Regions from separate parts of the Oceanobacillus sp. CF4.6 genome, predicted to be linked through region 1. Evidence: riboswitches for the same ligand, from Rfam matches in the RefSeq annotation. Region 1 holds a riboswitch; the other holds the start of a gene.
The links. Region 1 has a riboswitch for FMN ahead of ACHABU_RS03735 (ECF transporter S component). Riboswitches for the same ligand answer to the same signal wherever they lie in the genome.
Positions count from the first base shown of each region.

Region 2: another riboswitch for FMN. It lies ahead of ribE (riboflavin synthase); the one in region 1 lies ahead of ACHABU_RS03735 (ECF transporter S component).

Region 1 is NZ_JBIMEX010000002.1:25,733-29,158, forward strand. It holds gene ACHABU_RS03725 (1,4-dihydroxy-2-naphthoate polyprenyltransferase) at 1-324, shown strand, start outside; gene ACHABU_RS03730 (hypothetical protein) at 373-726, shown strand; gene ACHABU_RS03735 (ECF transporter S component) at 823-1,407, opposite strand; FMN riboswitch at 1,567-1,714, opposite strand; gene ACHABU_RS03740 (S8 family serine peptidase) at 1,865-3,426, opposite strand, start outside.
Region 2 is NZ_JBIMEX010000014.1:52,776-56,201, forward strand. It holds gene ACHABU_RS17625 (hypothetical protein) at 1-40, opposite strand, end outside; gene ACHABU_RS17630 (helix-turn-helix domain-containing protein) at 138-320, opposite strand; FMN riboswitch at 822-969, shown strand; gene ribE (riboflavin synthase) at 1,161-1,811, shown strand; partial or broken gene ribB (3,4-dihydroxy-2-butanone-4-phosphate synthase) at 1,829-2,431, shown strand; gene ribH (6,7-dimethyl-8-ribityllumazine synthase) at 2,465-2,935, shown strand; gene ACHABU_RS17650 (ABC-F family ATP-binding cassette domain-containing protein) at 3,262-3,426, shown strand, end outside.

The DNA.
Region 1 (3,426 bases):
AATATTCGTGACCGTGATGGAGATAAACTAGGCGGCAGGAAAACAATCGCTGTGTTGCTTGGCAGAGAAAAATCCGTCAACTTGCTCGCTTTTTTAATGATTATTGCCTATGTAATCACTAGTATCTTAATTATTACCGGGAATTTACCTCTTTGGTCACTAATCACATTTTTCAGTTCTGTGAAGGCTCGTGAAGTTATTAAGAAGTTCCGAGGTAAAACAGAAGCAATTGAAATGATGCCTGCCATGGCAGCGACCGCAAAAACAAATACGATTTATGGTTTCCTTTTGGGTATTTCACTCCTTCTGGCAGCGTTTATTTAATTCTACGTGCCAGAGAAGCGCCTCCGTAACGAAAGGAAGGATGGAATTATGAATCAACTTAGTAATGAGAAGCTTGCATATTTCAAAGAAAAACTCTTACAAATGAAAAATGAGACTGAACAGGAAATCCATTCCAATAGCAATCATGGACCAAATGAATCGATTCAAGAACTTGCTGATTACGATAACCACCCAGCTGATATGGGTACTGAACAGTTTGAACAGCAACGTGACGCGGGATTGGACCTTATGCGGCAAGATCATTTAAAAGAAATTGAAGATGCACTTGATCGAATAGTAAATGGGTCATATGGGCTTAGTGAAAAATCAGGCAAACCAATTCCAGAAAAAAGACTGGAAGCAATGCCGATTGCCAGAAATTTAGTTGAAGAAGAAGACTAGTTTGAAATCACCCTTTAGGAACATGAGGGTGATTTCTTTATGTAAAAAAAAGCCAACCTCTGCTGAGATTAGCTTTCTGATGTTAATTTTTGTAGTTTATATAAATCTTGCTTGTTGGCTTTCTATCCAGCTACGCATTTTTATGAATATTGGTACAAATAGTAACGCAACAACAATTCCTTTAATCATATTAAATGGAAGTACACCTACCAGTACGGATGTCCAGATTACTTGATCTGTCATTTCCCAGCCCATAAACCAGCTATACGCGGGAAGAATAAGAAAGTAATTAAGTACACTCATACCTACTGCCATAATGATTGTTCCAGCCACTAATCCGGAAATAATGCTTTTAACACCATTAAATTTATGGTAAAGCAACGAAACAGGAACAACAAACATGACCCCTGCAAGGAAATTAGCTGTAACCCCGATTGGATCTCCTGCTCCCGATACTGCTAAATAAAGAATATTTTTCACCGCTACTACGATAACACCTGCAATTGGCGAGAAAATGAGTGATGCCATTAATGCTGGCACATCACTGAAATCTATTTTTAAATAAGCTGGTAAAAACGGTAATGGGAAGTTAATAAAAAATAAGACCAGTGAAATCGTTCCCAACAATGCTAGAATAATAAGTTTTAATAAATTTGATGATTGCTTTTTTGTATTTTGCATCATCCTATTCCTCCTTCATCTTATCGATTCCGCTCTCGTGATGAAGGATCGCTACCCTGAACATCACCGAATAATCACAAAAACCCTAAAGCAAATAAGGGCTTTAGGGTTGTAAATTCATCGGTAAATAATGGTGTAAGGATACACCAAAATCAGGCTCGACATCTTCTCCCATCCAGACTGTAACTGTCGGTCCTGGAATTGCACCAGGTCAACCATATAGCAAATCTGCCATACAGTTCGCGGACTTTAAGTAATTATACTTATCACCGCCGGTCGGGAATTTCACCCTGCCCCGAAGATTGGAATCGATTATTTAATTGTTTAACTATAGTATACTAGAAATTCACTGGTTTGCAAGAAAAAAATTTCAGAAATCCAGGTCAAAAAGTAAAACAAACAAAAGGATGTGGAATATAACTCTTCCACACCCTCTTCGTATGCTTTAGACTAATCTTTACTTTTTCCCTTTTCCTTTTCCATTGCCTTCATCTTCTTCATCGCCGATATATAGCTTTCCTTCCGCTTGTTCACGTGTTTCGTTACCAAATTCATCTACTGCTTTTACTTCTACTACTGCGCCATCTGCAGTTACATTACTTGGTACTGTCCAATAACCTACATAGGTTCCATCAGATGTTTCCATCATTGGAAGTTCTGTAGCATTCGCAACCCCAAGATTTGTGAGTGGCATATGAATCATAAATGAAGCATCCAATCCTGGTTCACTTTCAAACTCAATCTTGACACTTTGACCAGTTTTAAGATTTACATCTTCTGTAGGTGTTAAGTTAGAGATCTCAGGAGCAGTGAAATCTGCCTCGATTACTATAGATTCAGTTGCTGTATTTCCAGCTACATCTACTGCAACAACTTCAATTGAATTTTCGCCTTCATCAAGCAAGATACGTTTAGAGTAGCTTCCATTTTCGACAGCAGCTGCTTGACCATTAACTTCTACAAAGTCAAGATATGCATCAGCTACAGTTCCTTCCACCGTTACTGTTTCACGAGTAGTTTGATCTCCATCACTTGGAGAATCAATTGTAAGTTCTGGTGCTTCTGTATCCAGTGTAACTGTCACTGGTTCAGATTCACCGACTACTACACCGTTTAATAACGTCAATGCCTGAAATTCATTGTCTCCTTCTGTCAGTTCAGTTGGGAATTCGAAAGACCCATCGTCGCTAACTTCAACAGATTCAATTTCTTCTCCATTATTCAATAACTGAACAGTTGTTGTTGCAGAAGCAGTTCCTTCTACTGTCAACTCCGTTTCATTCGTAATGAAGTCTTCTGCAGGGGTAGTAATTACAGGATCTTCTACTCCATATGCTACACGAGCACGAATCATATAGTTACCTTCTGCTGCTGGAGATGGTCCCCATGCGCCACCAACATATTGATAGCTACGTTCTGCATTTGGTCCATTTTCATCTGTTGCAAGTCCTGGTACATTTGGATTTGCTCCAGTTTGAATGTATACCATATAGAAGTCACCATCAACTTGAATAGAATGTTCGGTTAGGTCAACAACAGTCCACTCATCTAGACTTCTGATTGCCTCTGCATCAACCGGTCCAGCTAATTTTTCTCCTGGAGCTCCATCCGGACCTGTAGCATCCCAAACTTCTACAGCAAATTCAGTTCCCCCTGGTGTTGGCCAGTCTGTACCATGAAATTGGAAAACACCATCCGTTACGATAGCAGATTCCTGTCCTTCAGGTAGTGACATTTTTACTGCCCAACCATTGCCAGCGTCATAGAAGGCACGTGCATTCTCTGCAGTTCCATCATCATAACCAATTTCTCCGCCAGGAACAGTGTAGAATGGTTCCAGTACCACATTTACTTCAGCGTCTGAACCATCAAGATCCACTTCAACCTCAGTACCGTGATATCCAGCTGCAAGAATTTTCAATGTGTACGTACCTTCGTATGCAGTCAATGCGAAACTACCACTAGCATCTGTTTCGATAGGTTCAATATTTGCATCTTCTACAAGAAGCACTGTTGCAC
Region 2 (3,426 bases), on a different contig from region 1:
CTAAGTTAAATGAGATGGGTTTATTCTTCATTGTCGCCAATTCCGGAACCCCCTTAAATGTAATGATATGTAATTGTATGTAATGCAATTACATGTTATGCACAATATATTGTTTTTATAAACAAATAAAAAGCCGCCTATTTTGGCGGCCATATATCATATACAGTTTTGTTCAAAGCGGAAGCTATTTTATATGCTTTGTCTAATTGAGGGGCAGTTCCTCTTATATATGAAGATATTGTATTTCTATGTACGCCTGTTTTTTCAGAAAGACGTATTATATCTCCTTGCCTTAAAAATTCTTTTAGCTTACACTCCATTATATTTTCACCTCTATATGTAATTCTAAAGAAGAGGTGTGATTTCCTGCATCGCATATCATGTTATTTTAGCTTATCCTGTCGAAGGGCATAGATATCTTATAAAAGCTGTTGCCTACGCTACCAGCTTATGCGGGTAGAAACGGAAATATGCACTATTCAATGAAAAACTTAAAAAGGATGTGTTATTATGTTTTACGGAATGGGTTTGATTACCGGATTAATATTAGGATATTTATTAGGGATTTTTATTCACGCTGTTAAAAAAGGAATTAGAATAAAATTGTTTGGTTGCGAAATAAATATAACTAGGAACGAGAAAACTGAACCTGATAAAAGCAAGTATAAAAAGCTGAATTTGAATTGTTGACGAACTGTTGACTAAATTCGTCAACAACTATCCAAAATGATCATAATCAAACCGAAAAGAAAAATAGACAACCGTAATAACTTGCGGTATAATCGCATATAAGTTATAACTAAACTACAACATCATAAAAGTAGTTCCTTCGGGGTAGGGTGAAATTCCCAATCGGCGGTAATGAAGCATTGCTTCTAAGTCCGTGACCCGTGCGGTTTTTTAAACCAAGCGGTGGATCTGGTGAGACTCCAGAACCGACAGTTAAAGTCTGGATGAGAGAAGGGATTTTAGGCATGTAATTTGATAGTAGCTATCGTATTTTGCACGATTCTATCGTTGTGCAAGTACTTGGTATCACTATTATTATTCATGTACATTAAAATTCTAACTTGAAGCCTCTGAAGCTATTTTTCAGAGGCTTTTTTAATACGCCGATAATAAATTTAAATTGCAATATTAGGTAGGAGAGGAAGATGTAAATGTTCACGGGGATTATTGAGGAAATGGGAACAGTGGAAAAGATGCAAAATGTTTCTGAACAAGCTGTTCAGCTGACAATTGGATCTAAAAAGGTAATAGAAGATGTGAATATTGGAGATAGCATCTCAGTTAACGGAATTTGTCTAACGGTAACGCATTTTTCAAAGAAAAGTTTTCAAGTTGATGCTATGCCTGAAACAATCCAATCAACCTCATTACAATTGTTGAAACCAGGTTCACAAGTGAATTTGGAACGGGCAATGGCTGCCAATGGAAGGTTTGGAGGTCACTTTGTTTCCGGTCATGTAGATGGTACCGGAACAATTACCGAAAAAAAGAAGCAGGAAAATGCGGTTTATTATGACATTCAAATTCCTGAAGATCTAGCTCCATTTTTAATGCATAAAGGATCCATTACGGTTGACGGAACAAGTCTCACATTATTTGGCGTTCATAAAAATATAGTTACAATTTCACTGATTCCACACACGATGGCAGAAACGGTTCTTGGTGGAAAAGGCAAGGGTGATATCGTCAATATTGAATGTGACATGCTAGCCAAATATGTTCAAAATATGCTAAGAACTCAGCAAACAGATCAGAGCGACGGTATAAACGAAAATTTTCTTAAAACGAATGGTTTCATATAAATGGAGGAGGATTGCAAATGATTCATACAATAGACGAAGCTATAATTGAATTGAAAGCTGGAAAACCAGTTATTGTAGTAGATGATGAAAATAGAGAAAATGAAGGTGATTTCATAGCTTTATCTGAAAAAGCAACACCTGAAGTTATTAATTTTATGATCACATATGGAAAAGGGCTAGTCTGCACACCAATTCAAGAAAATCTTGCTAAAAAAATCGGACTTCCAATGATGGTTGCTAACAGCACAGACCCACTTGGAACAGCTTTTACAGTATCAATTGATCACATAGATACGACTACTGGAATCAGTGCAGTGGAAAGGTCAAACACAATACAAGCTTTAACAAGTCCAGAAGTAGGTATAGCTGATTTCAAGCGTCCTGGACACGTATTTCCGCTTATTGCAAAAAATGGCGGGGTACTGACTCGCTCAGGGCATACAGAAGCGGCTGTAGATTTAGCAATCTTAAGTGATGCTTTCCCGTCAGGTGTCATTTGTGAAATTATTAATGAAGACGGTGAGATGGCGAGATTGCCGGACTTAGAAGTAATGGCAGAAAAATTTGATCTTAAATTAATTACAATTGCAGATTTGGTTGCCTATCGGAAAAAGCATGAATTAATTCATAATTAGAATAGGGAGATGGAATAAATGGGGAACACATATGTAGGAAATGTTGTAGGTACAGATTTAAAAATTGGAATTGTAGTGGCAAGGTTTAACGAATTTATCACAGGTAAATTACTCGATGGGGCATTGGATACATTAAAAAGACACGGTGTAGCAGAAGAGAATATTGACACAGCCTGGGTTCCGGGAGCATTTGAACTTCCGTTAATCGCACATAAAATGGCTAATAGCAGTAAATATGATGCTGTTATTACATTAGGAACAGTAATACGTGGCTCCACACCCCATTTCGACTATGTTTGTAATGAAGCAGCAAAAGGAGTTTCCAATGCATCGATGCAAACTGGAAAACCTGTCATCTTTGGTGTTTTAACTACGGAAACGATTGAACAAGCAATCGAACGTGCTGGAACAAAGGCAGGCAATAAAGGAGCAGACGCAGCAGTAACTGCAATTGAAATGGCAAACATGATAAAAATGATAGAGAATTAATTCCATATAAAGTCGGGAAGTATATAGTCTTCTCGGCTTTTTGTATGGAAAATTACTGGAGAGTAGGATAAACTACTAGTTAGGGAATTTTTACGAACCGGAGGAGATTACAATCAAACTGTTAGTTGCGCAACTTGGTATTGTGGCAATGGTGTGGCTGGGGATGGCTTCCTTTTTTACAGATATGAATGATGTAAGCAAGATCATATTCTATATCGTTACATCATGGCTGTTGTTTTTAATTGTTATTGTTATCAAAAACTTTATTAAAACTCGGACTGGTAAAAAGAATTAATTGCTAATAAAAGCGTGAGGAAGGTTTAACTATGCTTACAATTGAAAATTTACATAAATCCTATGGTGAAAAAATACTTTTTAATAATATAACCTGCACAATTGCAGCACACGAAAGAATTGGATTGATCGGTGTCAACGGTACAGGGAAATCAAGTTTGTTAAAAGTAATTGCAGGATTGGAATCACCAGAAAAA